3 regions of the Nocardioides sp. NPDC006303 genome follow, and region 2 is predicted to be linked to each of the others. Evidence: riboswitches for the same ligand, from Rfam matches in the RefSeq annotation. Region 2 holds a riboswitch; each other region holds the start of a gene.
What was found. Region 2 has a riboswitch for cobalamin ahead of ABZY89_RS26320 (iron ABC transporter permease). Riboswitches for the same ligand answer to the same signal wherever they lie in the genome.

Region 1: it holds a riboswitch for cobalamin, as region 2 does, so the genes downstream of both, ABZY89_RS22360 (prenyltransferase/squalene oxidase repeat-containing protein) here and ABZY89_RS26320 (iron ABC transporter permease) in region 2, are expected to answer to the same signal.
Region 3: it holds a riboswitch for cobalamin, as region 2 does, so the genes downstream of both, ABZY89_RS28755 (cobaltochelatase subunit CobN) here and ABZY89_RS26320 (iron ABC transporter permease) in region 2, are expected to answer to the same signal.

The regions. Positions count from the first base shown of each region.
Region 1 is NZ_JBEXRR010000035.1:33,619-43,494, reverse strand. It holds gene gatA (Asp-tRNA(Asn)/Glu-tRNA(Gln) amidotransferase subunit GatA) at 1-461, shown strand, start outside; gene gatB (Asp-tRNA(Asn)/Glu-tRNA(Gln) amidotransferase subunit GatB) at 458-1,966, shown strand; gene ABZY89_RS22370 (NYN domain-containing protein) at 2,097-2,861, shown strand; gene ABZY89_RS22365 (glycoside hydrolase family 19 protein) at 2,886-3,521, opposite strand; cobalamin riboswitch at 3,588-3,723, shown strand; gene ABZY89_RS22360 (prenyltransferase/squalene oxidase repeat-containing protein) at 3,789-4,862, shown strand; gene ABZY89_RS22355 (hypothetical protein) at 4,856-5,482, shown strand; gene ABZY89_RS22350 (energy-coupling factor transporter transmembrane component T) at 5,479-6,594, shown strand; gene ABZY89_RS22345 (ATP-binding cassette domain-containing protein) at 6,591-8,180, shown strand; gene ABZY89_RS22340 (ECF transporter S component) at 8,177-8,974, shown strand; gene ABZY89_RS22335 (alpha/beta hydrolase) at 8,976-9,876, opposite strand, start outside.
Region 2 is NZ_JBEXRR010000051.1:2,123-11,998, forward strand. It holds gene ABZY89_RS26295 (hypothetical protein) at 1-576, shown strand, start outside; gene ABZY89_RS26300 (CbtA family protein) at 579-1,358, opposite strand; gene ABZY89_RS26305 (CbtB-domain containing protein) at 1,358-1,573, opposite strand; gene ABZY89_RS26310 (ABC transporter substrate-binding protein) at 1,727-2,821, opposite strand; gene ABZY89_RS26315 (ABC transporter ATP-binding protein) at 2,818-3,654, opposite strand; gene ABZY89_RS26320 (iron ABC transporter permease) at 3,651-4,661, opposite strand; cobalamin riboswitch at 4,775-4,960, opposite strand; cobalamin riboswitch at 5,050-5,267, shown strand; gene ABZY89_RS26325 (ribonucleotide-diphosphate reductase subunit beta) at 5,418-6,416, shown strand; gene ABZY89_RS26330 (ribonucleotide reductase N-terminal alpha domain-containing protein) at 6,416-8,113, shown strand; gene ABZY89_RS26335 (hypothetical protein) at 8,133-8,258, shown strand; gene ABZY89_RS26340 (hypothetical protein) at 8,351-8,617, shown strand; gene ABZY89_RS26345 (cobalamin biosynthesis protein) at 8,601-9,527, opposite strand; gene ABZY89_RS26350 (cobyrinate a,c-diamide synthase) at 9,652-9,876, opposite strand, start outside.
Region 3 is NZ_JBEXRR010000068.1:6,752-16,627, reverse strand. It holds gene cobF (precorrin-6A synthase (deacetylating)) at 1-533, opposite strand, end outside; gene ABZY89_RS28755 (cobaltochelatase subunit CobN) at 530-4,132, opposite strand; cobalamin riboswitch at 4,166-4,311, opposite strand; gene ABZY89_RS28750 (GNAT family N-acetyltransferase) at 4,289-4,849, opposite strand; gene ABZY89_RS28745 (helix-turn-helix domain-containing protein) at 4,966-5,586, shown strand; gene ABZY89_RS28740 (hypothetical protein) at 5,579-6,304, shown strand; gene ABZY89_RS28735 (NAD(P)/FAD-dependent oxidoreductase) at 6,286-7,719, opposite strand; gene ABZY89_RS28730 (alpha/beta fold hydrolase) at 7,754-8,911, opposite strand; gene ABZY89_RS28725 (lyase family protein) at 8,912-9,876, opposite strand, start outside.

The DNA.
Region 1 (9,876 bases), on a different contig from region 2:
CCGAGGACGTCATGAAGGCGTCCCGTGACGCCGGCTTCGGCGACGAGGTCAAGCGCCGCATCATCCTCGGCACCTACGCGCTCAGCAGCGGCTACTACGACGCCTACTACGGTCAGGCGCAGAAGATCCGCACGCTGATCATCGAGGACTTCAAGAAGGCCTTCGAGCAGGTCGACGTGCTGGTCTCGCCGACCTCCCCGTCGACCGCGTTCCCGCTGGGCGCCAAGCTCGACGACCCGCTCGCGATGTACATGCAGGACCTGGCCACCATCCCGGCCAACCTGGCCGGCACGCCCGGCATCTCCGTCCCGGCCGGGGTCTCCGACGTGGACGGGCTGCCCGTCGGCGTACAGCTCCTGGCTCCGGTCCTGGAGGACGCCCGTCTCTACCGCGTCGGTGCCGCCCTCGAGGGCGCCATCGGTCCGGTGCTCTCGATCGACAAGCTGGAGGTGGCCCGATGACCGCTGTGCCTGATTCTTTGGGTCTTGTCGGTTTCGACGAGGTGCTGGAGCGCTACGACCCGGCCTTCGGGCTCGAGGTGCATGTCGAGCTCAACACCAACACCAAGATGTTCTGCGGCTGCCCGGCGACGTTCGGCGGCGAGCCCAACTCCCAGGTCTGCCCGACCTGCCTCGGCCTGCCGGGCTCGATGCCGGTCGTGAACGCCAAGGCGGTCGAGAGCGCGATCCGGATCGGTCTCGCGCTCAACGGCTCGATCGCGGAGTGGTGCCGGTTCGCCCGGAAGAACTACTTCTACCCGGACATGCCGAAGAACTTCCAGACCTCGCAGTACGACGAGCCGATCGTCTACGACGGCTACCTCGACGTCGAGGTCGAGGGGGAGATCTTCCGGGTCGAGATCGAGCGCGCCCACATGGAGGAGGACACCGGCAAGACCACCCACATCGGTGGCGCGACCGGCCGCATCCACGGCGCCGACTACTCGCTGGTCGACTACAACCGTGCGGGCATCCCGCTGATCGAGATCGTCACCCGCCCGATCCTCGGCACCGGTGCCAAGGCGCCGCTGGTGGCCAAGGCCTACGTCGCCGCGCTGCGCGAGATCCTGCTGGGTCTGGGTGTCTCCGACGTACGCATGGACCAGGGCTCGATGCGCTGCGACGTCAACCTGTCGCTGTCGCCCAAGGGCTCCGGGACCTTGGGGACGCGCACCGAGACGAAGAACGTCAACTCGCTGCGCTCGGTCGAGCGGGCCGTACGTTTCGAGATGTCGCGCCACGCCGGGATCCTCGACGCGGGGGAGGCGATCTTCCAGGAGACCCGCCACTTCCACGAGGACACCGGCACCACCTCGGCGGGCCGGGCGAAGTCGGACGCCGACGACTACCGCTACTTCCCCGAGCCCGACCTCGTCCCGGTCGCGCCCTCGCGCGAGTGGGTCGAGGAGCTGCGGGCGAGCCTGCCGGAGCGCACCGCCGACAAGCGGGCCCGCCTGCAGGTCGAGTGGGGCTACTCCGACCTGGAGATGCGCGACGTCTGGGCCGCCGGCGCTCTGTCGCTGATCGAGGCGACGGTCGCCGAAGGAGCGTCCGCACAGGCCGCCCGTAAGTGGTGGATGGCCGAGCTCTCCCGCAGCGCCAACGACCGTGGCGTCGAGCTCGCCGAGCTCGGTGTCACCCCGGTGCAGGTCGCCGAGGTGCAGAAGCTGGTCGACGCCAAGACGCTGACCGACAAGCTGGCCCGTCAGGTCTTCGAGGGTCTTCTCGCAGGTGAGGGCACGGTTTCGGAGATCATCGACGCCCGTGGCCTCGCCGTGGTCTCCGACGACGGCGCGCTCGGCGCAGCTGTGGACGAAGCCATCGACGCCCAGCCCGCTGTCGCCGAGAAGATCCGCGGCGGCAACCAGGCCGCAGCCGGTGCGCTCATCGGCGCGGTCATGAAGGCGACCGGCGGCAAGGCCGACGCCAAGCGCGTCCGCGAGCTGATCCTGGAGAAGCTCTCCTGACCCCACACCGAGTCGGCTCGTTCTGACAACAAACTCCGCCGAGTCGGCGCGTCATGACGCGCCGACTCGGCGTCGGTTTTGGTCAGGATGAGCCGACTCGGCGATGGGGTGCACTGGCAGACTGTCCGGCGTGACCGAGACCGAGCCCTTCCGCATCGCACTGCTCATCGACGCCGACAACGCGCCTGCCTCGAAGATCGACGACATCTTGAACGACCTGGCCGAGTACGGCGAGGTGACGATCCGGCGGGCCTACGGCAACTGGACCAAGTCCGAGCTCAAGGGCTGGATCGAGGAGCTGCACGATGCCGCGATCAGGCCGATGCAGCAGTTCGACCTGACCGCGCACAAGAACGCCTCCGACATGGCGCTCGCGATCGACGCCGTCGAGCTGCTGCACGCAGCGATCCCGGACGCGTTCGCACTGGTCTCCTCCGACTCCGACTTCACGCCGCTGGTGCACTACCTGCGGGAGAAGGGCCGCGCTGTCTACGGCTACGGTCGGGAGAAGACGCCGGCGCCGTTCAAGAGCGCCTGCACCCGGTTCACCGTGGTGGAGAAGCTCGGCGGCTCCGAGGAGGAGACCGAGGCCGACACCGAGCCCGGGACCACGCGCACCCGCAAGCAGTCGTCCGCGGCGACCAACGGGCAGGCGCTGAAGCGCAACGCCCGGCTGATCCAGCTGCTGCGCAACTCCATCGCCGCGGCCGCCGACGACGACGGCTGGGCACTGGTCGGCACCGTGGTCTCCCGCATCCGCAACCAGTCCTCCGAGGACCCGCGCAACTACGGGTACGCCACGTGGACCAAGCTCATCAAGGCGATCGACCTCTTCGAGCTCAAGGACGAGGGCACCTCGGCGATCGCGGTCAGCGACAAGCGCACCAAGAAGTGACGTACGGCCCTCTGGACAACACAGCTAACGAGTCTCCGCGGTGGCCGGGCGAGCACATCTGACGCCCTTGGGTACCGACCCGTGGAGGTGCTTCAGCGCGGCCTTGAAGTCGCGGCAGCGCTCGGCGTCCTCCTTCTTGTTCGAGGGGTAGCCGATCGCCGCGTTGACCTTGCCCATGTCCAGGGCGTCGGCGAGCGGGTTGATGTCGCGGGCGACGGTCCAGTACCACCGCGAGATCGGCGCGCTGTAGTCCAGCGACCGGGCGAGCTCGGGGCGGCGGCGCAGGTCGATGTCGAAGTAGGCGCCGGCGTCGGAGTAGTTGGCCTCGCCGGTCAGCTGGATGTAGCCGCGACCGGTGAACTTCCGCTTGTCGCGGCCCTTGGCGTCGTGGTGGAAGGAGCTCTCGTTGGCGAGCGTGGTCAGATACGCCGCCTGCCGGTAGGCGGTGGTGATCCCGGCATCGGCCATCGCGCGGTTGAGGCTTGGCAGCCCGGTCTCAACGGTGCTCCGGTCACCGACCTTCTCGCCGAACATGGCGACCAGATCGGCGTACGTGACCGATGTCCGCGCCTCCTCCGCACCGGCCGTCGTGGTCGAGGCGAGGGCGAGAAGGGTGGCCGTGATCGAGGTTGCGACAAGGCCGAGAATCCTGTGGCGCATGGGGACAGAGTGACTGCTCGGCGGCGATCCCGCAAGCAGGGCTCGCCAGGCATAGGATTGCCCCCGCATAGCAGAGCCTCAATCAACACACGCCGTGGTGGGGGAAGCCGGTCGAATCCCGGCGCTGACCCGCAACCGTAGGCCCAGGCACCGAGAATGTCCTGGGCGAGCCGGAGCACCCGCTGACGGACGCGTACTGACCTGACGCTGTCGTGGAAAGCAGCGGGTCGGCCCTGGGCCTTCCCGACGAACAGCGCGGAAGGAACCATGAAGAAGACCGTCCTCGGTGGCATCGCCGCCGCCCTCGCCCTCACCTCGCTCGCCGGCTGTGGCGAGAAAGCCGTCGAGGAGGGGGAGAAGCCCACCTACGACGCCAAGGTTTCCACCGCGGTGGCCGACTGGCTCGTGGCCCAGGCACCGGAGGGCGTGGCCCGCAACGCGCAGTACGGCACCGACGACTTCGGGCTCAGCGCCGACATCGGGATCGCGCTGGCAGAGGTCGGCGGCTACGACGAGGAGATCTCCACGATCGCCGCGGCGGTGATGGAGAACAAGAAGGCCTACACCTCGCCCGGGTTCGGCACCGTCACCTCGGCCGGGGCGACCGCGAAGGCGCTCGTCCTCCAGCAGAACGTCGACGCCTCCGACCCCGGTCTGCTCAAGCAGCTCGAGGGCACCGTCGCCGAGAACGGCCGGATCGCCGACGAGCTCGACCCCAAGGACAAGAAGGCGGCCGACTACTCCAACACCATCGGACAGTCGTACGCCGTGTGGGCGCTGAACAACGCCGAGAGCAAGGAGGCCGCGGCCGCGACGGAGTTCCTGGCCGGACAGCAGTGCGAGGAGGGCTGGTTCCGGGTCACCTTCGCGGCCGACCCCGCCGCCGCTGACCAGACCTGCGACGCCGACCCGAAGGCCGTCCCGGACGCCGACGCCACCGCGTTCGCGCTGATCGCCCTGTCCGGGGTGGCCACCCCGGAGGCGGAGAAGGCCGTCGAGGCCGGCGTCGAGTGGCTGAAGGAGACCCAGACGGAGGACGGGTCGTTCAAGGCGGCCACCGGCAACATCGCCAACTCCAACACCACCGGCCTGGCCGGGTGGGCGTTCGGTCGCGCGGGTGAGACCGACGCCGCGGAGAAGGCGGCGAGCTGGGTCGCCGACCACGTCGTGACCTGTGGCGACGACGCCGGCGCGGTGGCCTATGACGACGCCGCGCTGACCGAGGGCAACACCAAGGGCCTGACCAAGGAGTCGGAGGGGATGTACCGCCTCGCCGCCGCCCAGGCGCTGCCGTCGCTGGTCTTCCTGCCCAAGGATGCGACCGCGAAGAGCTCGTGCTGATCCTGCGGTCCTCGTTGGTGGCCCTGGCGATCCTCGCCGGGGCCACCGCACCTGTCTTCACCCCCGTCTCCGCCTCGTCTGCGGCATCATCCGGCGAGGCGTGTGACGGCGTCACCGTCGTCGTCGAGCCCAACGCGCTGGGTGGCGATCCTGAGGTCACCTGTGTCCAGCCCGGGGAGGGTGACACCGGCGCCGACCTCTTCGAGAAGGCGGGGCATCCGCTCACCTATGTGACCTCGATGCCCAGTGTCGTATGTCGCGTCGATGAGCGGCCGAAAGCCGCCGGTTGCGCCCAGATGCCGCCCGCCGACGCGTACTGGTCGCTGTGGATCACCGACGATTCGGGGGCCTGGAGCTATGCCTCCAGAAATGTTACCGAAATCAGCGTGACCTCCGGGCAGGGTGTTGCGTTCACGTGGATAGACGACGATGTCGTTACCGCTCCGGCGACGGAGCTTGGGGATGCTGTGGGGGCGCCCTCAAGCCCGTCGCCGGAGTTATCTCCGGAGGAGCCGACGGACTCGGCCTCCGAGACCGAGCATCTGCCCGCCTGGGTCGCGCCCGCGGGGATCCTCACACTCTTCACCGTCGCCGGGGCCGTGTGGTGGCGCCGGCGATGAGCACGCTGTTGCGTACGGCCGCGGTCGCGCATCTGCCCCGCGACCTGCACCCCGTCGCCTGGTGGGTGTGGGCGATCGGCATGGCTGCGTACGCCTCCTTCACCACCAACCCGTTGCTGCTCCTGCTCGTGGTGGGGGTGGTGTCGGTCGTGGTCGCCGCGCGTCGTGGCGACCAACCGTGGGCGAAGGCGTTCCGGCTCTACGTCGGCCTCGCGGTGTTCATCGTCGTGACCCGGGTGCTCTTCCGGGTGCTCCTGGGCGCCGTGCCGGGTCACGTGATCCTCGACCTGCCCGAGATCCCGCTCCCGGAGTGGGTGCTGGGGATCCGGCTGCTCGGGCCGCTCACCCGCGAGGCGCTGCTGGCCGGCCTCTACGACGGGATGCGGCTGGGCGTCATCGTGATCTGCGTCGGCGCGGCCAACGCGCTGGCGAACCCGAAGCGGCTGCTGCGCTCGCTGCCGCCGGCACTCTACGAGATCGGCACCGCTGTTGTGGTCGCCGTGACGGTGCTGCCGCAGCTGGCCGAGTCGGTGCAGCGGGTGCGCGCGGCGCAACGACTGCGTGCCGGTGCGACCGGAAACGTCAAGCGGCTGCGCCGTTTCCTGGTGCCGGTGCTCGAGGACGCCCTGGAGCGGTCGATGGCGCTGGCGGCGGGCATGGACACGCGCGGCTACGGACGTACGGCCGGCGTCCCGGTCGCCACCAGGCGGATCACCTCGGTGCTCATGCTGGTCTCGCTCATCGGGCTCTGCGCCGGCGTCTACGCGGTGCTGGACGGCACCACGCCAGGCTGGCTGGCCGCCACCATGCTCGCGCTCGGCGTCGGCACCGCCGCTGGTGGGCTGGCGCTCGCCGGCCGCCGGGTGACGCGGACCGTCTACCGGCCCGACCGGTGGCGGTGGCCGGAGGTCGTGGTGGCGCTGAGCGGGATCGGGGTCGTCGCCGTGGGCTGGTGGGTCGCCCGCTACCAGGTCCCGGTCGCCTTTCCGGGCGTGAGCACCGTCCCGGAAGTCACCCTGATCGCCATGGCCGGTGTGCTCGTCGGGCTGGTCCCGGCCGTCGCCGCCCCGCTACCGGCATCATCGCTCGTCCACGAGGAGGCAGTCGCATGATCGAGCTGCGAGGCATCACGTTCACCCCGCCCGACTCCTCCGAGCACGTGCTCAAGGACGTCGACCTCACCATCGAGGAGGGCGAGCTGCTGCTCGTCTCCGGACCGACCGGCTCGGGGAAGTCGACCCTGCTCGGCGTGCTCGCCGGCCTGGTGCCGCGCTTCTCCGGCGGCGTGCTCGACGGTGACGTCCTGCTGGACGGCGCCTCGATCGTTCGTACGCCGCCGCGCGAGCGCGCCGGGATCATCGGCTACGTCGGGCAGGACCCGGTGGCCGGATTCGTCACCGACACGGTCGAGGAGGAGCTCGCCTACGGCATGGAGCAGCTCGGTCTCCCGCCGGCGACCATGCGGCGCCGGGTGGAGGAGACCCTCGACCTGCTCGGCATCGCCGAGCTGCGGCAGCGGTCCCTGCGTACCCTCTCGGGAGGGCAGCAGCAGCGCGTCGCGATCGGCTCGGTGCTCACCACCCACCCCCGGGTCGTCGTGCTCGACGAGCCCACCTCCGCCCTCGACCCCACCGCCGCCGAGGACGTGCTCGCCACCATCACCCGGCTGGTGCACGACCTCGGCACCTCCGTCGTCCTCGCCGAGCACCGCCTCGAGCGGGTCGTACCGTTCGCCGACCGCATCGCGCTCCTCGTCGGCGACGGCTCCGTCGCCGTCGGCGATCCCGCTGAGGTCCTGGAGACCTCGCCCATCGTCCCGCCGCTCGTCGAGCTCGGCCGCGAGCTCGGCTGGTCGCCGCTGCCACTGACGGTGCGGGACGCGAGGCGGCGGGCGCGGACGTTGGAATACCCGGTTAACCGGGTATCCCTGCACTTCTCAGGTGTTGCAACGCCAGAGAAGCGCAGGAAAAGCCTGAGAAGTTCCGGGCTCACCGTCACCCGAGGACGTACGCCGGTCCTGCACGACGTCTCGATCGGGCTGCCCGCGGGGCGGGTGACGGCGCTGATGGGACGCAACGGATCGGGCAAGTCGACGCTGCTGTGGACGCTGCAGGGGACCCAGAAGCGGCTGGCCGGATCGGTGGACGTCGCCGGCAAGGATCCGGCGACCCTCGACCCCGAAGAGCGACGCGAGCTCGTCGGGCTGCTGCCACAGACCGCGGCCGATCTGCTCTACCTAGAGACGGTGGCCGAGGAGTGCGATGCAGGCGGCCCACGGACGAGGGAGATCCTGGACAGCCTCGTCCCCGGCATACCCGACGGCCAGCACCCGCGCGACCTCTCCGAGGGCCAGCGCCTCGCTCTGGCGCTGTCGCTGATCCTGAGCGCCGATCCGCCGGTCGTGCTCCTCGACGAGCCGACCCGCGGCCTCGACTACGCCGCCAAGCACGCTCTGTCCGAGATCCTGCGCGAGCTCACCGAGGCCGGCAAGGCGGTTCTGGTGGCGACCCACGACGTCGAGTTCGTCGCCGAGGCGGCCGACGACGTGGTGGTGCTCGCCGACGGCGAGGTGGTCTCCGCCGGCGACGTACGCAGCGTCACGGCCGAGTCGCCCGCGTTCGCGCCCCAGGTGAGCAAGGTCTTCGGCCCGGGCTGGCTGAACGTACGCGAGATCGTCGAGGCGGTGGGCGAGAGATGATCAGGTTCTCGCCCCGCACGGCGGTCCTGCTCGCGATCATCTCGGTGGCAGGGCTGATGATGTTCGGCTGGCCGCTGCTGCTCCACGGCTACGACCGGGTGCAGCCGCCGTTCATCTTCCTGGCGCTGCTGCCGCTGATGCTGGTGGTGCTGCTGAGCGAGCTCTCCACCGGCGGGATCGACACCCGGATGATCGCTGTCCTCGGCGTGCTCAGCGCGATCGAGGCCGTCCTGCGCGCCGTCTCCGCCGGCACCGGCGGGGTGGAGCTGGTCTTCTTCATGCTCATCCTCGGTGGCCGGGTCTTCGGTCCGGCCTTCGGGTTCGTCCTCGGCTGCACCAGCCTGTTCGTCGCCGCGCTCGTCACCGCCGGTGTCGGACCCTGGCTGCCTTACCAGATGCTCGGCGCCGCCTGGGTGGCGATGGGCGCAGGGCTCCTGCCACGCGCGAGCGGTCGCCGGGAGATCGGGCTGCTGGCGGCGTACGGGATCTTCGCCTCGTACGCCTACGGGCTCCTCCTCAACCTGCAGGGCTGGCCGCTGCTCACCGGCGTCACAGTTCCCGGCGCGAGCGGCAACCTCTCCTACGAACCCGGTGCGGCGTTTGCCGAGAACCTGGCGACGTTCCTGCGTTACACCCTGGTCACCTCGACCAGCAGCTGGGATACCGTGCGCGCGATCACCACCGCCGTCGCCATCGCCCTGCTCGGGCCCGCCGTCCTCGCCACCCTGCGTCGTGTTGCCCGCCGGGCCACGGTCACCGGGACGGTGGCCTCGACAGGCTCGACCACCGGATAGGTCAGACGCGCTGGTGCTCGGAGACCCGGGCGAGAAAGGCGAGCAGCAGCTGGTGGACGCGGTCGGGCTGCTCCATCTGTACGAAGTGGGTGCCCTCGAGCTCGACGAAGGTGCCGTTCTTGACCCCAGCGGCGACCCGCGACATGTGGCGCGCACCGGCGATGAGGTCGCGGGTGCCAGCGACCAGCACTACCGGCACCTTGATCCGGCGCAGCGAGACCGGGCGGCGCTGGGTGGTGCGCAGCGCGAGGTGGAAGTACCACTCGACCGGGGTGGTCAGGAACTCCGCCAGCGCCGCTGCGGCGAGTTCGGGATCAGGGACCTTGCCGATCAGGCCGGCCTTGGAGAACACCTCGATCGCCCGCGGGCCGAGGTCCAGGCGCGCCGCCAGGGGAGTGATCAGGGAGCCGGTGCGACACAGCACTTTCGATGCGGTGCGGGTCACGATCGCGGCCGCCGGAGCGGGCAGCCGCAGCGGCCCCAGCATCGACTTGAACGTGTCACCTGGCACCCCGGCGACACCGAAGACACCGGAGACCCGCTCGGGATGGTCCGCGGCCAGCTCGAATGCGGTGTTGACCCCGATCGACCAGCCCATCACGACCGGCCGGGAGAGCGAGAAGGCGTCCATCACCGACAGCGCGTCCTCGGCGAAGTGCCTCGAGGTGGTCTGCTCCGGATCCTTCGGCCGCGCCGAGCCGGAGGTGCCGCGGTGTTGCCAGGAGACGACGCGTACGCCGCACGAGGTGTGCAGCAGCGCCGGCCAGTTCCACGGGCTGGTGCCGAGGCCGTTGCACAGCAGCACCGTCGGCCCGTCGATCACGCCCTCGGGGTCGTTGGTCCACGCGCGGATCAGGGTGCCGTCGTCCGAGAGCACGTCCCGGAACACGACCGTCGACTCG
Region 2 (9,876 bases):
CACCTTGGTGCCCAGCTGCTGGTGCCTACGATCTCGTTCATGTTCCTGACGATGGGGACCGCACTTGCGGCGCTGGCTGTCCCGCTGCTGACCCGCCGCGGTGCCGACGCGATCGACCTGGCCGTCACCGAGGCCGGTGTGATCACCCGTGGCGGGCTGAGGATCGGCTGGGACGAGATCACCGAGGTGCTGGTCGTCCGTGACACGAGGATCACCGCGTGGGTCGGATCACGAGAGTTCCGCGCACCCGGGCAGTCCAGCCAGGTGGTCAACCCGACGTACGTCGCGGAGCACTCCCGCACCCGGGTCGCTCTGGCGCTGCATGACCTCACCGAGGTCTTCGCCCGATGCACCGCGTCCCAGCGCCGCGCCCTGTGGGCGGACCACACCTTCACCTACGGCTACGCCCTCTGCGACCTGTGGATCCATTCCGAGGATCTGGTGAGCACGAACCTCGCCCCGCTCCGGACCGGTGCCAGGAAGAACCGCATCCCGGTCACCGATCTGAAGCGGGGCGTCCGAGGCTTCCCGGACGGGACTCCCCGCTGGTTCAGCGCCTGGGTCACCCGGCGCTGAAATCAGAGGCTCGCGGCAAGGGCCTTTCGCTCCGCGACGGCGCGCTCCGTAGCGTGCAGCCTGATCACCAGGCCGGTCAGCGCCACTCCGATCACGCCCCACATGGTGGCGAGCGTGATCAGCGATGCCCGGCGGAAGAACCACAACGTGTCGGCCGGGAAGTCCCCGACCTCGTTGACCGTCGTGAACAGCTCCCCGGCGACGACCATGACGACCAGGTAGGCCGCGATCGCACCGACCACGGCGAGATAGGTGCCGAACCGCCCGCGCAGCCGCACGGCGGCGTACGTCACCACCACGGCCGCCACGACCGAGAGCGCCTGGAAGGCGAAGTAGACCGCGGTGCGGACACCGATGGTGTCGCCGCTGCCGACCGCCGGTGGGGTCGCTGGGTACTTGAGGAACGGCACCAGCGCGACCGCGACGAACCCGATCAGGGTGACGAGCGCCGTCGACTGGCCCGGCGTGAGCCGCCCGATCCGCCCGAGGGCGAGTGCGGCGACCAGCCCGAGGATGCCCCCGAGCGCGACGCCGACGGCCAGGGTGCCGGTCAGCAGCCCCCAGGTGCTCTGGTTGGTGCGGGAGACCTCGGCGGGCTCCGCTCCACCCTCGTCACCTTCGGCGGCATGGGAGTGCGAGTGCCCGTCGGCGCCGGCGGACTCCTCCAGCGCGATGGCAGCACCGACCTGCGGCTCACCGACGGCGTACGCCACCAGGAAGGTGACGACGCCGGCAAGGAGTCCAGCTAGGAGGCCGCGTACGAGAAATGCACGCGGGCTCATCAGTGGCAGGGGTAACCGAGCAGGTGACGACCGTCGTGGACCCACTCGTGGATCAGGGTGCCGGACGGGATCGAGACGGCGCCCTGGTCGGCGCTGATGAAGAAGAGCACCAGAAGACCGAGCAGACCGAAGAAGAGCGCCCAGGGGGCCAGCTCACGGAGCGGGATGGTGGGAAGGTCGGCGCCGGCGACGGGCGCCACAGCGTGCTGCGACATATGTCCTCCTCAGGGATACCTGCGTCCCTGTTCGTTGGGGTTGGACGGACACTCGGGTCTGACTCCACCGCCGCAAGGCGATGTCACAGTAGCGCGACTGTGCCGGAGTTCCACCGGCTTCCTCATGTCCGTTCCGTGCACTATAGCGGGATCTCAGCGGAGCCACTCGTTGCCGGCGAGGTTGGTGAGATCGGTGATGTCGAGCGTCGGTTCGATCCCGGACTCGGGTGCGAGTCCGAAGTGCTCCAGCGAGCGCCGGACCCACTCGGCGGCGTCGATGTTGAGCGGACCCGAGACCCACATCGCGTAGGGCAGGTTGACGAACCTGTTCTCCTTGACGGCGGGCAGGTCGCGGGATGCCGGGTTGGCCTTGAGGACCTTGACCTTCTCCTCGTAGGACTGCCCCGGGTAGTCCACGAAGTAGATGACGTCGGGCTCGGCGGCGGCAAAGCGCTCCCAGCCGACCTCGGTCCAGGTGTCCTCGACGTCGGCGGTCGCACTGGTCACTCCGGCGGTGTCGAAGATCGCCTGCGGCCCGCCGAAGGATCCGGAGGTGAAGATCGCATCGGTGCCGGAGTCGAAGAGGAACGCGGTCGGCTCCTCGTCAGGCTTCGGCGCGCTCTCCAGGGCCTTGCGGCGCTTCTCGATGTCCGCCACGACCTTCGTCGCGGTCACGTCATGGCCGGTCAGCTCGCCGATGTTGAGCAGGTCGGTACGCAGCGCCGTCCAGGCCTCCATGGTGCCCCGGTCACCGTCCTCCTGCCGGCAGGTCTCGCTGAGGAGGTAGGTCTCGATACCCCGCTCCTGCACCATCTCGGGCACCAGGTTGCGCGACTCGCTGAACCCGTAGCCCCAGCCCGCGAACATCACCTGCGGGTCGAGTGCCAGGACTGTCTCCAGCGTCGGGTGGTCATCGCCCACGATCTCGAGCTCGTCGACCCTGTCTGTGGGGTAGGCGAGGTCCAGCAGCTGCTTGTCCCGGGCCAGGCCTGTCACGGCGACCAGCTCCTCGCGGGCACCGACGGCCAGGGCGATGGAGATGATCCCGCCGTCGTAGGCGTACAGCTCGGTGACCGGCTCGTCGACCGTGAGCTTCTCGCCACAGTTCTCGACGGTGATCGCGCCCTTCCCGGCTTCATCGGTGGCCTTCTCCTCCGTCCCGCACGCGGTGAGGATCGTGGTGCCGAGCGCGAGCGCGGCGAGACAGACGATGCCGGGGCGTACGGGGCTGGCGATGCGCTGGGTCATGCCGATCGGTCCTTCCGAGGGTGGATGAGCAGGTGGGGCTGGTCCAGATGTGGATGCGGCACCTGGACCGAGCCGACGCCGAAGTGGTGCTCGACGCGGATGGTGTCGAGGATTTCGGCAGGCGGGCCATGGGCCACGACGGTCGCCGGGCCGCTGTCGGGATCGCTGCCCCGTGGCCGGCCGAGGACCGCGAGCCGGTCGAAGGAGCGCAGCGCCAGGTCGAGGTCGTGGATGGTCGCGACCAGAGTCTCGGCCCGGTCGGCGACACTCTGGAGCAGCCGGAGCTGCCAGGCGACGTCGAGATGGTTGGTGGGCTCGTCCAAGAGCATCACCGGGCACTCCTGGGCGAGGCCGCGAGCCATCACCACCCGCCGCCGCTCGCCGCCGGACAGCCGGTCGCACGGGTCGTCGAGGCGGTCGGCCAGACCGACGGCGTCGAGGGCCGAACGAACGATCTCGCGCTCCTGTCGTCCGCCTCGGGACCACGGCCTCGTGCGTGGCACCCGGCCCAGCGCGACCATCTCGCCGACGAGCAGCTCCGCGGAGGCGACCTCTTCCTGGGGGACGTACGCCATCCGGCGGGCGCGTTCGCGCGAGCTGGTCCGGGCGGTCTCGCGGAGTTCGCCGGAGTCATCGGCGAGGTAGGCGTGCCCGGCGCTGGGCCGCAGCACTCCGGCGAGGATCCGCAGCAGGGTCGACTTGCCCACGCCGTTCACGCCCACGATGCCAAGGCGGGTGCCCACCGGCACGTCCAGATCGACGTCGCGAAGCACCTCGCGCTCGCCCAGCCGGGCGGCGACGCCGCGCAGCCGCAGCGCGGGCTGGCCGCTCATCCGTCGCCGCCGAAGCGATACCGGCCACGGCCCAGCAGCAGGAGGAACAGCGGCGCGCCGACGACGCCGGTGACCACTCCCAGCGGGATCTCCTGGGGCCGGGCCACCACCCGGGCGAGCACGTCGACCCACAGCAGGAACAGCCCGCCGCCCAGGGCCGCGACCGGGAGCACCACCCGGTGCTGGGCGCCCACGAGCAGCCGGGCCGCGTGCGGCACGATCAGCCCGACGAACCCGATCCCACCGCTGACCGCGACCAGGACCCCGACCAGCACGGCCAGCGCGACGAAGAGAGTCGTACGCAGCGCCGCGACGTCGACGCCGAGCGCGGCAGCGGTCTCGGGGCCGGCGGCCAGGGCGTCCAGCCAACGGTGCAGCGCCAGCATTCCGAGCCCCAGCACGAAGCCGAGGACTGCGGGCAGCCACAGCTTCTCCCAGCTGGCGCCACCGACGCTGCCGAGCATCCAGAACATCACCGAGTCGGCCGCACGCGGATCATCGCTCATGAAGACCAGGAACGAGGCGATCGCGGAGAGTCCGGAGGAGAGCACGACTCCGGAGAGCACCAGCCGGATCGGGGTCAACCCGCCCTGGGCGGTGGCCACCAACCAGACCAGCATCGCCGAGCCGACCGCCCCGAGCAGCGCTCCGCCGGAGACGGCATAGATGCCGAGGCCGCCCAGCGCCCCGGTGGTGATCGCCGCCGTCGCCCCCACCGAGGCGCCCGAGCTGATCCCGAGCAGGAACGGGTCGGCGAGCGGGTTACGGACCAGGGTCTGCATGCCGGTACCGGCCACTGCCAGGCCGGCGCCCACCGCGAGCGCCATCATCGCCCTGGGGACACGCAGCTCCCACACGATCACGTCCCACTTCCCCGGCGCGTCGCCCTGGAGCCGGTCGCCGACCGTCGCGACGACCTCACCGAGGGGTATCCGCTCGGACCCGAAGGCCAGGGACGCGACGGCGCTGAGCACCGACGCGAGCAGCAGCCCGGCCACCAGCGGCACGAACGGGACTCGTCGTCTCCCCTCACGAGCACGGCGCGGGCTCAGGGTCTCGCGGGACAGCGTTTCCACGGCGGTCGGCCTCTCAGGTCCTCTGGACCCTGGTCGCGAGGGCCGTGACGTACATCTGAGCCGACAGGTTTTCGGACTCGGGTTCACCCGGTGACGCCGCCTTCCCAGGGACTCGGTCCCCAGTGGCTTCCTGGCCGTCACCGTCGCCCTCACCGCTGCGCGCCAGTCCCGGATTCACACCGGAGTTCCCTGGCATCCATCAGGATGCGTTCGACTCGGCGCAGAGGCTAGCACGGGCTGCGGAGACGGTGTCGGAGACGTTTCCGACGACACGGCGGAACACAAGATCTAGGAAGTTGCATTGGTGTAATTCCCGCATATAGTGGTCCTCGCAGCTGGTTCTCCCACCTCGGCGACGGGGCGGGAGAGGCAAGAGGGAACCCGGTGTGAGTCCGGGACTGCCCCGCAGCGGTGAGTGGGAACGACCGCCGTCACGAAGCACTGGGAGCAAGCCGGCTCCTGGGAAGCGACGGCCACTAGGACCGAGCACGATGACGCCCACGAGTCCGAAGACCTGCCAGTGCCCACCTCATGGTGGGGTCCGCGACCTCGAGGGAAGGTCAGGGGATCGAGCGAGCACCACGTGACCGGGTCCGCCCGGCGCGCTGCCGCCGTCCTCCCTGCCTCGGCACGGATGCACGAGACATCCAGCGGGCCGGGGGCCCGCGTGAGCAAGGGGCATGGGGCTTGATCGACACCGAGGGTCTACCGATCCGCACCGAGAAGTCGGCGTACGTCTTCGACTATCCGATGGCCGAGGACCTGGCCAAGAAGCAGCGGAGCATCTTCTGGACCGCTGAGGAGATCCCGGTCGAGAACGACAAGCAGGACTTCCTGGTCAACATGACCGACGCCGAGCAGGCCGCGGTCAAGACCACGCTGAAGCTGTTCACCATCTACGAGCTGATCCTCGGCGGCGAGGTGTGGGGTGACCGGATCTTCCACGCGTTCCCGCGTCCGGAGGTCCAGATGATGGCCAACGCCTTCTCGTTCGCCGAGCTGAACATGCACGCGCCGTTCTACGCGAAGCTCAACAAGGTGCTGATGATCGACACCGAGGAGTTCTACGACTCCTACAAGAACGACCCGGTGCTGGCCGAGCGGATCCAGTTCGTCTGGGACGCGATCGCCGACGAGGACCTGCTCTACGCGCTGAGCGTCTTCACGCTGATGGAGAACTGCGTCCTCTACTCCAACTTCGCCTTCCTCAAGCACTTCCAGTCCGGCGGGAAGAACCTGCTGCAGAACGTGATCAGCGGCATCAACTTCTCCGCCCGCGACGAGAACCTGCACGCCACCGGCGGCGCCTGGCTATTCAACACCACCCTCGATGAGTACGCCGCCACCGTCCCGGCCGACAAGTTCGAGGCCGAGCGCGACGACCTCTTCGCCCGCGTCCGCGGCGTCGCCGAGCACCTCTACGCCCACGAGGCCCGGATCGTGGAGATGCTCTTCGACCACGGGCCGATCGCCGGCATCGACCAGGCCGACCTGGAGACCTTCGTGAGGTCCCGCATCGACATGACCCTGGAGAACATGCGGATGGAGCCGCTGTTCAACGTCGAGGCCAACCCGATCGCCGAATGGTTCTACAGCGGCATCAACGGCACCCAGTTCCACGACTTCTTCCAGGTCACCGGCAACGAATACAACCGCAACATCGGCGAGACGGAGTTCAGCTTCTAATGAGCAACAGCAACTGGGAGGCGCTCTCTGCCGAGCGCAAGGCCCTGCAGGCCGAGGGCATCGTGCCCGCCTTCATGACCACGGCGGGCTACGCCATGTTCAAGGCCAAGTACACCGTCGCCGAGCAGAGCGTCCGGGAGCGCTACGAGACCATCGCCAGCACCGCCGGCGAACTCGCCGACGAGATGTACCCGCGCGAGGACGGCGTCTCCTGGACGGAGCGGTTCTTCGAGGCGATCTGGAACGGCTGGCTCTCGCCGTCGACGCCGGTGCTGTCCAACCTGGGCACCGACCGGGGTCTGCCCGTCTCCTGCGAGGGCTCGTACGTCGAGGACTCGGTCTGGGGCTTCTACGAGACCCTCAAGGAGGCGGCGATCCTCTCCCAGAACGGGTTCGGGACCTCGGCGTACCTCGGTGATGTCCGGCCCCGTGGCGCGAAGTTCAGCGACAACGGCAAGGCCAACGGCGTGGTCCCGGTCTTCTGCAACTTCGTGGAGATGACCAACCAGATCAGCCAGGGCGCCACCCGCCGCGGCTCCTGGGCGGGCTACCTGCCGGTGGACCACCCGGACTTCTTCGAGCTCGCCGACCTGATCTTCCGCGAGCCCGCCAACAAGAACGTCGGCTGGATCTTCAGCCAGGCGTTCATCGACCGGATGCTCGCCGGGGACCGCGACGCGCTCGAGCGCTATCAGCGGGTGCTGAAGATCCGAGTGGTGCTGGGCAAGGGCTACATCTGGAAGGTCGACACCGTCAACGCCGCCCAGACCGAGTCGTACCGGGCCAACGGGCTGGCCAACAAGGCCTCCAACCTGTGCTCGGAGATCACACTCTTCTCCGACGAGGACCACTCCTACACCTGCGTGCTCTCCTCGCTGAACCTGTCGACCTACGACGAGTGGAAGGACCAGGACACGGCGTACGTCGCGACCGTCTTCCTCGACGCGGTCGCCGAGGCGTTCCTGCGCAAGGCGCGCACCATCCGCGGCCTGGAGCGCGCGGTGCGCTACACCGAGAAGGCCCGCAGCCTGGGGCTGGGCGTGATGGGCTACCACGACTACCTGCAGAAGCAGCGGGTGCCGTTCGAGTCGGACAAGGCGGCGGCGCTCAACAAGGACATCTTCGAGCGGATCTCGGCGCACGCCGACGCCGCGTCGCGGTGGATGGGCTCGGTCGCGGGCATCCCGGAGTGGTGCGTCGGACGGCGCAACTCCCACCTGATGGCGATCGCGCCGACGATGAGCACCGCGGTGATCGTCGGCGGCACCAGCCAGGGCATCGAGCCGTACGTCGCCAACGTCTGGAACCAGACCACCTCGGCCGGCGAGATGCCGCGGGCCAACCAGAACCTCGTCGAGGTCATGGAGGAGCGCGGGGTCTACGACCAGGCGCACATCGACGACATCGTCGACCACGGCGGCTCGGTCCAGCACGTCGACTGGCTCGACGAGCACGAGAAGGACGTCTTCAAGACCGGCTACGAGATCGACCAGGAGATCCTGCTCGCCCGCGCGTCGGACCGGCAGGTCTACATCGACCAGGCCCAGTCGCTCAACCTGTTCTTCCAGGCCGACGCGACCCCGCAGTACATCAGCAAGATCCACAAGCTCGCCCTGCTCGACCCGAACATCAAGAGCCTGTACTACCTGCGCTCGCGGGCCGGCATCCAGGCCAGCAAGCAGACCCGCACCAACTGATCTACTTCGACCGAGAGGCATGACCATGAACGAGAACCCGACCGCTACCACCGACGCGATCGACGACCTGACCTGGGACGACTGGAGCGATGCCGCGGTCTGTGCCATCGAGAACGGCCCGGACTGTGAGGCCTGCGAGGGATGAGCGATGCGGCCGCTGGCCGACCGACGCTGACGGTCTGCCGCGGATGCTGCTGCGGGACGGAGCGGAAGTCGCCCGGGGTGGACCATGCGGCCGTGCTCACGGCGCTGAACGCAGCTGCCGGGGAGTCGGCGAACGTACGTGTCGCCGACTGCCTCGGCCCCTGCGAGCGAGCCGACGTCGTGGTGGTCGGCCCCTCACCCGAGGGGCGGCAGCGCGGGGCGCGGCCCGTCTGGGTCGCTCGTGTCGGCACTCCGAGGGTCGCCGACGCTCTGGCCCAATGGACCCGCGCCGGCGGACCGGGCATCGCTGAGGCGCCGCCCGCGGTCCTGGCCCGGCCTTCCGTCACGGGCGCTGAGTGATGACGGCGTACGCCGCCGCGACCAGGGCCGCGCCGATGCCGACCCTGCGGGCCAGTGCGGTGGCGCTGACGACGTCGGCAGGGGCGGCGTCGCGGCCGTCGCCCATCACCGCGCGGTGCTCGACCCGGTTGCCGTAGTAGCGGTTCGTGCCGCCGAGGCGGATGTCGAGGGCGCCGGCGAAGGACGCCTCGACGACGCCGGCGTTCGGGCTCGGGTGCCGTGCGGCGTCGCGGCGCCAGGCCTCCCACGCCTGCCTGGCCCGCGACGGAGCGGCGGCCAGCGTGAGCACGCCGGAGAGGCGGGAGCCGGGCAGGTTGAGCAGGTCGTCGAGGCGGGCGCTGGCCCAGCCGAAGCGCTCGTAGCGGTCGTTGTGGTGCCCGACCATCGCGTCCAGGGTGTTGGCGGCGCGGTAGCCGAGCAGGCCGGGTACGCCCGCGACGGCTCCCCACACCAGCGGTGCGACCACGGCGTCGGAGGTGTTCTCGGCGACGCTCTCGACGACGGCCCGGGAGACCTCGGAGGCGTCGAGCTCGTCGGTGTCGCGGCCGACGAGGTGGGTCAGCCGCTGTCGCGCGGCGGGGAGGTCGTCGCGGTCGAGATGGGCGTGGACGGCCAGCGCCTCCCGCTCCAGCGAGCGGCCGCCGAGGACCGCCCAGGTCGCGGCCGCGGTCACCAGGGTCGTCCCGATCCGGCCGGGGGCGAGGCGCTCCACGGCGGCGCCCAGGACCACCGCTCCCCCGACCAGGGTCGCGCTGTGGAGGACACCTCGAGCTCGGTCGTCCGCGTACCAGGCCCGTTCGGCCCGCATCGCGACGGTGCCGAACCCGGCGACCGGGTGGTAACGGCGCGGGTCACCCAGCAGCCGGTCGAGCGCGAATCCGGCGAGGAGTCCGGCCGCACGTGGGTTCATCTGGCTGCTCCTGACGGACGGAGATGCGCGTTTTCCCGCCATGGCGGGAAGATGCCGCCGCTTTGCCGACCGCAGCCCCCCACTTTCCCGCCATGGCGGGAAAGTGCCGCGGCCAGTCCGCCGCTCAACCGTCCACCCGCAGTCGGCTGAGCGCGTCCAGGATCTCGTTGGTCGGGCCCTCGGGGCGTACCGCGATCCGCACCCAGTCCGGGCCGAGGCCAGGGAAGGTGTCGGCGCGGCGTACGGCGATGCCCTGCTCACGCAGGGTCTCGCGGACTCCGGCGCCGGGGCGGGCGAGCACGAAGGAGGCGGCCGAGGGGACGTACTCGATCTGCTGGTCCCGCAGACC
Region 3 (9,876 bases), on a different contig from region 2:
GTGGTGACGTAGAGCGGGCGCCCGACGTCATGGAGCACGAGCCGGTGCCGGGCGGCGAGCAGCTGTACAGAGGAGATCCCGGGGATGACGTCGACCTCGACGTCGAGCTGCTCGGAGATCTGGTCGACGACCCGGATCGTGGAGTCGTAGAAGGCGGGGTCGCCCCAGACCAGGAAGCCGACGTCCCCGGGGTGCTCGGCCAGCACGGCCAGATATCGCTCGACCCGGGCCCGGTGCCAGTCGGCGACGGCGGCCCGGTACTCCGCGTCGGTCCCGGTGAACTCCTCACGCCGCTCGCGGGGCGCGTCGGCGACCTTGACCACCCGGGCGGGCTGGTCGAGATGGCGGTCGAGCAGCTCCTCGCGGGCCCGCACCAGCGGGTCGGGCATGCCCTGCTTGACCGTGCCGGACTTGTCGGTGACCAGGAAGAAGTCGACCGACCGCATCGCGGTCACGGCCTCGAGGGTGACCTGGTCGGGGTCACCGGGGCCGACCCCGATGATCTTGATCCGACGCTTGCCAGATGAGCTCATTCCTCCTCCAGGTCACCTTCGATGTCGAGATAGATCTCCTGCATCGCCGCGACGACCTCGGGGTCGGGCGACTCCCACAGCCCGCGCTCGGCGGCCTCGTGCAGCCGCTCGACGATGCCGCGCAGCGCCCACGGGTTCGAGGATCGCATGAACTCCTGGTTGGTCTCGTCCAGGACGTACTCGCGGGCGAGCTTCTCGTACATCCAGTCCTGCACCACGCCGGCGGTCGCGTCGAAGCCGAAGAGGTAGTCGACGGTCGCGGCCAGCTCGAAGGCGCCCTTGTAGCCGTGGCGCTGCATCGCCGAGATCCAGCGCGGGTTGACCACCCGGGCTCGGAAGACGCGGTTGGTCTCCTCCTGCAGCGTGCGGGTCTTGATGGCGTCGGGGGAGGTGGAGTCGCCGACGTACGCCTTCGGCTCGCTGCCGGTCAGCGCACGGACGGTCGCGACCATGCCGCCGTGGTACTGGAAGTAGTCGTCGGAGTCGGCGATGTCGTGCTCGGCGGAGTCGACGTTCTTGGCGGCGACCTTGATCCGGCGGTAGTTGGCGCGCATGTCGTCGGCCGCCGGGGCGCCGTCGAGGTCGCGGCCGTAGGCGAAGCCGCCCCAGGCGGTGTAGACATCTGCCAGATCGGCATCGGAGCGCCAGTTGCCGGCCTCGATCACCTGCAGGATCCCGGCGCCGTACGAACCGGGCTTGGAGCCGAAGATCCGGGACGTCGCGCGGCGCTGGTCGCCGTGATCGGCCAGGTCCTGGAGGGTGTGCGCGCGGACGAAGTTGTCCTCGGCCGGCTCGTCGAGGTCGGCCACCATCCGGACCGCGTCGTCGAGCATCGAGACGACGTGCGGGAACGCGTCGCGGAAGAACCCGGAGATGCGTACGGTCACGTCGATCCGGGGCCTGCCCAGCTCTTCGAGCGAGATGACGTCGAGGTGCGTGATCCGGCGGGAGGCCTCGTCCCACGCAGGTGCCACCCCGAGCAGTGCGAGCACCTCGGCGACGTCGTCGCCGGACGTACGCATCGCGGAGGTGCCCCACACCGAGAGCCCGACCGATGTCGGGTAGTCGCCGGTCTCGTCCAGGTAGCGCTGCAGCAGCGAGTCGGCCATCGCCTGCCCGGTCTGCCACGCCAGCCGCGACGGCACCGCGCGGGGGTCGACGGTGTAGAAGTTGCGTCCGGTGGGAAGTACGTTGACGAGCCCCCGCAGCGGCGAGCCCGACGGCCCCGCGGGGACGAAGCCACCGTCGAGCGAGTGCAGGACGGCGGACAGCTCGTCGGTCGTCCCGTTCAGTCGCGGCACGACCTGCTGGGCGGCGAAGACGAGCACCTGCCGCACGGCGGGGTCGTCGTGGAGCGTCTCGGCGACCGCCGGATCCCAGCCGGCCGCGTCCATCCGCTGCACCAGATCCTTCGCCTGGGTCTCGATCTCGTCGACCGCCCGTGTGTCGGCGCCCTCCTTGAGACCGAGCGCCGCGCGCAGCCCAGGCACGGCGCCTCCGACGCCGCCCCACACCTGCGCGGCGCGCAGGATCGAGAGCACCAGGTTGACCCGCGCCTCGCCCTCGGGCGCGGCACCGAGGATGTGCAGGCCGTCGCGGATCTGGGCGTCCTTGATCTCGCAGAGCCAGCCGTCGATGTGGAGCATGAAGTCGTCGAAGTCGTCGTCCTCGGGCCGCTCCTCCATGCCGAGGTCGCGGTGGAGCTCGGCGGCCTTCATCAGCTGCCAGATCTCGCCGCGGATGGCGGGCAGCTTGGCCGGGTCCATGGAGGAGATCCGGTCGTACTCCTCCATCAGCGACTCCAGCCGCGCGATGTCGCCGTAGGACTCCGCACGCGCCATCGGCGGCACCAGGTGGTCGATGATCGTGGCGTGCGCGCGGCGCTTCGCCTGGGCACCCTCGCCGGGGTCGTTGACCAGGAACGGGTAGATCAGCGGCATGTTGCCGATCGCCGCATCCGGGCCGCAGGACGCCGAGAGCGCGGCGTTCTTGCCGGGCAGCCACTCCATCGAGCCGTGCTTGCCGAGATGGACGACGGCATCGGCGCGGAAGCCGTTCTCGAGCCAGCGGTAGGCACCGAGGTAGTGGTGCGACGGCGGCAGGTCCGGGTCGTGGTAGATCGCGACCGGGTTCTCCCCGAACCCGCGCGGCGGCTGGATCAGGATGACGATGTTGCCGGCCTGGAGCGTGGCCAGCACGAGCTCGCCCGACTCGTTGATGAAGAGCTCGCCCGGCGTCGGTCCCCAGGTCTCGACCATCTGCTCGCGCAGGTCAGCGGGGAGATCAGCGGTCCACTTGTCGTAGTCGGCCTTGGAGATGCGTACGTGGGCGTCGGTGAGCTGGGCGTTGGTCAGCCACTCCTCGTCCTGGCCACCGGCCGCGATCAGCGCGTGGATCAGCGCGTCGCCGGCGGCGGTGTCGCCCTCCTCCGCGGCGACGGAGTCGAGGATGCGTACGACCTCGTTGTCCTGCCCCAGGTCATAGCCCTCCTCACGGAGCCGGCGCAGCATCCGGATCGCGGAGACCGGAGTGTCCAGGCCGACGGCGTTGCCGATCCGGGAGTGCTTGGTGGGGTAGGCGGAGAGCACCAGGGCGAGGCGCTTGTCCGGGTTGGGCGTGTGCCGCAGGCGCGCGTGGTTGACCGCGATCCGGGCGACCCGCGCGGTGCGCTCGGGGTCGGCGACGTAGTGGGGGAGACCCTGCTCGTCGAGCTCCTTGAAGGAGAACGGGGCGGTGATGATCCGCCCGTCGAACTCGGGGATCGCGATCTGGTTGGCCGAGTCGAGCGGCGTGACGCCGTCGTCGGAGGCCTCCCACTCCGCACGAGAGCTGGTCAGGCACAGTCCCTGGAGCACCGGGATGTCGAGCGCCGCCATCCGCTCCACGTCCCAGGCCTCGTCCTCGCCACCGGCGCTCGCCGAGGCGGGTACGGAGCCACCGGCCGCGAGCACGGTCACGATCAGCGCGTCGAGGGTGCCGAGCGCCTCGTAGAGGTCGTCGGGCGCCGAGCGCAGCGAGCCCGCGAAGACCGGTACGCCGGTGGCCGCGTCGGTCGCGTCGATGGCGTCGGCCAGCGCGTGGGCGAACGCGGTGTTCCCGCTGGTCTCGTGGGCTCGGTAGTAGAGCACCCCGATTCGCGGCTTCCCGTCGGTCGAGCCGGGCCGCTCCGCGAAGCCCCAGGCCGGGACGGTCGCCGGCGGCTCGAACCCGAAGCCGGTCAGCAGGACCGTGTCGGAGAGGAACGCGTGCAGCTGGGCGAGGTTGCCCGGCCCGCCCTCGGCGAGATAGCGGTGAGCCTCGGCGGCGACACCCATCGGGACGGTGGAGTGCTCCATCAGCTCGGCACTCGGCTGCTGCTCGCCACCGAGGACCACGACCGGCGTGCCACGCTCCTTGACGGCGCTCAGGCCGTCCCACAGGTCGGTGGGCGAGCCGAGGAGCCGGAAGACGACCAGGTCGGCGTCGGCCACGACCTGCTCCAGATCGGTCGCTCGCGACGGGTTCGCCCAGGCGTAGTCGGCGCCGCTGGCACGGGCCGAGAGCAGGTCGGTGTCCGAGGTGGACAGAAGGGCGATGCGTACGCGTGCAGAGTCGGCCATGCCGAGTTCCTCCTAGGGGTTCTCGCCCCGTCGATCGGTCGGATAGCCCGTGGCCAGTGTCTGGCTGTGTCCGTGCCCAGAAGCTGTACGGACGTCACAGTGGCGGAACCGCCCCGGACTCTCACCGGGTTCCTGCGCCACGAGCGTGCTCGCAGCCTACCCCGCGCGGCGCGCGAGCCAGGTCTCGCGGGTGATCTCGTACTCGACCTCTCCGTTGGCGTGCCCGGCGAGCGGTTCCTCGAAGTCCTCGTGGAACGCGCGTACGAAGCTCATCCCGACGGAGACCATGGTCGCGCGGGACGCCTCGTTGACCGCCATCGTCTGCGCGATCACCCGATCGATCCCGAGGTCCTCGAACCCATGGCGGAGCAGCTCGAGCGAGCCTTCCTTCGCGAACCCCTTGCGCCAGTGGCGCTGCGGGAGCCGGTAGCCCAGCTCGGCGGCATCGGTGCGCGGCGGGTTGTCGGGCGGCTCGAACATGTAGAGCCCGACTGCCTCACCGGCCGCGTACCCGATCCACTTGCCCAGCGCCTCCGTCTCCTTCGCCACCCGGATCCACTTGTGCATCCGCTCCTCGGTCTCCTCCGGTCTGAGCGCGCGGGTGAACAGATGGCGGAGCACTACCGGATCGGAGTTGAGCTCGACCAGGAACGGCAGATGCTCCTGGCTCAGCGGGACCAGGTCGAGGCGCTCGGTGCGCAGACGGGCTTGCGGCATGGGGCGACGCTAGTGAAGACGTACGCCACAGGCACCTGGTTTCTGGGGCGATCCGGGTTCGACGTCGTCCGACAAGCCAATTGACAAATCTGTTTGTCAATTGCATCCTGGATCTTGTGAGCAACGGCATCATCTACGTCGACGAGCCGGACCGAGTGGCCGCGGCGCTGTCGCCTATCCGTCGGCAGCTGCTCGGTCACCTGCAGGAGCCCACGTCTGCTACCCAGCTCGCCGCCGTGCTCGAGCTGCCTCGCCAGCGGGTGAACTACCATCTGCGGGCGCTGGAGTCGGCCGGGTTGGTGGAGCTGGTCGAGGAGCGGCAGCGCCGTGGATTCGTCGAGCGGATCGTGCGTGCGAAGCCGGGCGCGATCGTGGTCGACCCATCGGTGATGGGCCGCGGATCCGACTCTGCTGAGAGCGCGGGGCGGATCATGGACCAGTTCGCCGCCGACCACCTTGTCGGGGTGGCGGCGGCCACCGTGCGGGATGTGGCCCGCATGCAGGTCAAGGCAGACGAGCAGGGCAAGCGCCTGCTCACGTTCACGATCGAGGCAGCCGTGCGCTTCGCTGATGCCGCCGACGTGCACAGATTCACCGAGGAGCTGACCGAAGCGCTGCGGCGTACGGCCGAGGGTTTCGACAGCCCGACCGGTCGGCAGTACCGCGTGGTCATCGGTGGGCATCCCGCCCCGGCAGCGGTGACCGAACCGTCCGAACAGGAGCAGAGCGATGAATGACATCCAGAGCGGCGAGACGCCGCGGATCGAGGTCACCGCGGCGGCCTCGGCCGATACCGCGTGGCAGGCGCTGCGGGACCCGGCCGCCATCCGACAGTGGCACGGCTGGGACGCGGATGAGACCGAGGCCGAGATCGACTCGATCTACTTCACCGAGGTCGTCGAGGAGGCCGACCGGCGCACACTGGTCGCCAACGGCGGCGACAGGTTCGAGATCCAGCCGGACGGCGACGGCGTCAGAATCACGCTGACTCGTGCGCCGTTGTCCGGCAACCCGGACTGGGACGCCTACTACGACGACGTCACCGAGGGTTGGACGTCATTCATGCATCAGCTTCGGTTCGCGCTCGAGCGCCGCCCCGGCATGACACGCCGCACGTTGTTCTTCGCCGATCGCGGCTCCTACTCGGGCACCGTCATCGAGCGGCTCGGTCTCGACGCTGTCGCCGGCCAGCCCCGGGGCAGCCGCTACACAGCGACGATCGCCGGGGAGGACGTGGCCGGCGAGGTGTGGTTCCGCTCGGCGCACCAGCTGGGCGTGACGGTCGACGCATGGGGCGAGGGCCTGCTGGTGATCGCCGGCACCGCGCCGTCGGACGCCGACCCGGCCGGCACGTCGATGGCCATCCTCAGCACGTACGGCCTCGACGGCGCCGACTTCGGGCAGCTCGACACGAGGTGGACCGGTTGGTGGGCCGATCACCGGGCGGGGGAGTGATCCCCAGCCAGGTGGCGTAGGGCTCGGTGGGCGGCGTGATAGCCGCACATGCCGTGGACGCCGGCGCCGGGCGGGGTGGCGGCGGAGCAGAGGAACATCCCGGGGATGCCGGTGTCGTAGCCGGCGAGTGTGGGCCGGACGATCAGCTGGCGAAGGGTGTTGGCGCCGGTTGAGATGTCACCCCCGACGTAGTTGAGGTTGTACGCCGCGTAGTCGGCCGGTGTGGTGACGTGCGTCGCCACGATCTGATCGCGGAAGCCGGGGGCGAAGCGCTCGATCTGGGCCAGCACCGCGTCGGTGGCGTCGCCCTCGTAGGCGTGCGGGACCTGCGCATAGGCCCAGACCGGTTTGAGGTCTCCTGCCGAGCGGGTCGGGTCGGCGACGTACTGCTGACCCAGCAGCACGAACGGACGCTCCGGCATCCGCCCTGCCACGATCTCCCGCTCGCTGGTCGCCACCTCGGCGATCGTCCCGCCGAGATGGACGGTGCCGGCGCGGCCGACCTCCGGGTCACGCCACGGGATCGGACCGCGGACCGCCAGGTCGAGCTTGTACGCCGCGGGACCGTGCTGCCACCTCCGCATCGCCCGACGCGGCCGCTCGGGAAGTGCGGCACCGGCGATGTCGGCGAAGCCGCCGGGGCTGGTGTCGAACAAGGTGACATCCGTGTCCGGAAGGTCGGCGAGGTTGCGGACGGTGGTGCCGGTGACGATGGTGCCGCCCAGCTCCTCGAGCCGTTGCGCCATGGCGAGGGTGATCGCGTGGGAGCCGCCCTCGGCGACCGGCCACCCGTAGCGATGCCCGCTGACCACGAGCATGGTGCCCACGGCGGCCGTGCCCGGGCGGTCCAGCGGCTGGAACGCGTGCGCCGCGCACCCGGCGAAGAGCCCCTTCGCCTCCTCCTCGCGGAAGGCCCGGGCGAGCACGGTGGCCGGTGGAACGGCACGCATCCCGAAGCCGGCCAGGCGGAACGGATGCCGGGGGAGCCGCACGATCGGACCGAGGACGTGGTCCGAGATCGCGTCCCAGCCGCGTACGACCGGGCCGAACAGCTGCCGCCAGCGCTGCCCGTCGGTGCCCAAGCCGGCGGCCGTCTCATCGACGGAGCGGTGCAGGAGCGCTGCCGTGCCTGTGTCGAGCGGATGGGCGAGCTCGATCTCGGGAAAGCGCCAGGTCAGGCCGTACTTCTCCAGCTCGAGGTTGCGCAGGAACGGTGAGGCCAGGCCGAGCGGATGGATCGCCGAGCAGATGTCGTGGCGCAGCCCGGGCAGGGTCAGCTCGGCGGTGCGCGTGCCGCCGCCGACGGTCTCCGCGGCCTCGAGGACCGTCACCCTCACGCCCCGCTGTGCGAGCACGATCGCGGCCGCCAGCCCGTTGGGCCCGGCGCCGACGACGGTCGCGGAGTGCGGCTTCATGGGACCAATCCAACCAGCGGGGCCGGTCATTCGTTCAGGCTCCGTCGTTCAAGACCCGGTTGGCGACGGCGAAGGCGGTGTTGGCGGCGGGTACGCCGACGTAGATCGAGGTCTGCAGGAGCACCTCGATGATCTCCTCGCGGGTCAGCCCGTTGGTGAGCGCGGCGCGGAGATGGAACTCGAGCTCCTCGAAATGGCGGCCGGCGACCAGGGCGGTGAGGACGCCGATCGAGCGGTCTCGGCGGGCGAGGCCGGGGCGGGTCCAGATCGTGCCCCAGGCGTAGCGCGTGATCAGGTCCTGATAGTCGCGGTTGACGTCGGTGATCGCGGCGGTGGCCCGGTCGACGTGGTCGTCGCCGAGCACCTGGCGGCGTACGTTCATCCCGGCCGCGTAGGCCTGGTCGGAGGCCGTCACGTGGGAGGTGACCAGGGTGGAGACGGCGTGCGGCGCCTCGGCCGGCGCGAGGTGACCGACGGCGTCGAGGGCGACGAGCCGCCCGTTGCGCACCCCGACGGCGATCTCCTCGAGCGAGGCCGGCGGGGTCGGGGCGTCGTCGACACCCGCGATCGCCAGGACCGGCGCGGCGACCTCGGCGAGCCGGCCGCGGACGTCGTACGCCGCCAGCGCCTCGCAGACCAGCGCGTAGCTCTCCGCGTCGGCGTCGCGCAGCGAGTGGAGCAGCGCGCCGCCCCGGGCGGGCTCGCGCTCGAGGAAGCCGGGGGCGAACCAGCGCTGGGTGGAGCCGGCGATCTGCGAGGCGGTGCCGGCGGCGCGTACGGTCTTCGCACGGTCGTTCCAGCCCTCCGGTTCGCCGATCTTGGCGCCGGTGTTGGTGAGCACCGCGGCGCTCACCCGGGTGGGTGCGTCGAGCAGGAGCTGGAGGCCGACGGCCCCGCCGACCGAGTCGCCGGCGTAGGCGAAGGTGCCGTGGCGCTCGCCGCGGTCGGTGAGGACCCGGTCTACGCAGGCGAGCACGCCCGCGGCGAGGTCGGCCATGGAGAAGGCGTCGGTGGTGGGGGTGCCGTGGCCGTGGCCCGGGAGCTCCCAGCCGATGACGTGGAAGCTGTCCGCGAGCAGCTCGGCAGCGGCGGCCCAGAGCGCGGTCACCGAGGTGCCGAGGGACGGGCCCACGACCAGGAGCGGCTTGCTCGGGTCTCCGGCCAGCTCGACAGGGGTGATCCTCGGCGTCATTTACAGGTCCTTCCAGATTTCGTGGGCGCGGGCGAGGGTGGAGTCGATGAGGGCGTCGGTGGCGCCGAGATAGTCATCGAGCCCGGCAGCAGCCTCGGTCCCGGCAAGGATCTCGCCGCCCACGAACCCGGTCAGCGACCGCTGCTCGGCCAGCAGGTCCGCGCCCGCGGCTTCGGCGGTGGCGCGCATCCGGGCCGCGTCGACGCGGAGCCCGGCGAGAAGCTCGGTGGTCTGCGAGGCGGCGACGGCGCTGCGGCGGGCGAGGGTCTGCAGGGTCTCCCACTCGACGTGCCAGGCGCCGTCGGGACGTTCGTCGACGTACGTCGCCGCGGCGGTGTGGAGCGTCGCGGCCAGCGGGGGAGCGGCGAGTGCATGGCGGCGGACGAGGACCGAGAGCACCGGGTTGGACTTGTGCGGCATGGTCGAGGAACCGCCGCGCCCCTCGCCGGCCGGCTCGGCGAGCTCGCCGATCTCCGGGCGGGCCAGCAGGGTGATGTCGGTGGCGATCCGGCCCCAGGTATCGGCCACGGTGACCAGCGCGTCGGCGGCCGCGGTCAGCGGCGCGCGGTTGGTGTGCCAGGGGGTTCGCGGGGTCAGCCCGAGCGTGGTCGCCGCGGTATGGGCCGCATCTTGGGCAGCGGAGACGGGATCGCCGAGACCGCGGAGCCGGGCCAGGCCGACGACCGCCGCCAGGGTGCCGGCCGCGCCACCGATCTGGGCGGGCAGTGACGTACGCGTCCGGCGGAGGGCCTCGGCGGCGTCGCTCAGGCCGGAGAGCCAGGTCGCGGCCTTGAGACCGAAGGTGATCGGCACCGCGTGCTGGGTCAGGGTGCGGCCGGACATCACCGTGGCCCGGTGGTCCCGGGCGAGACCGGTCAGCGACGCGGCCTGCGCGGCGAGCTCGTTCTCGACCCGGTCGAGCACGTCGGCGAGGCAGAGCACGAGCGCGGTGTCGACCACGTCCT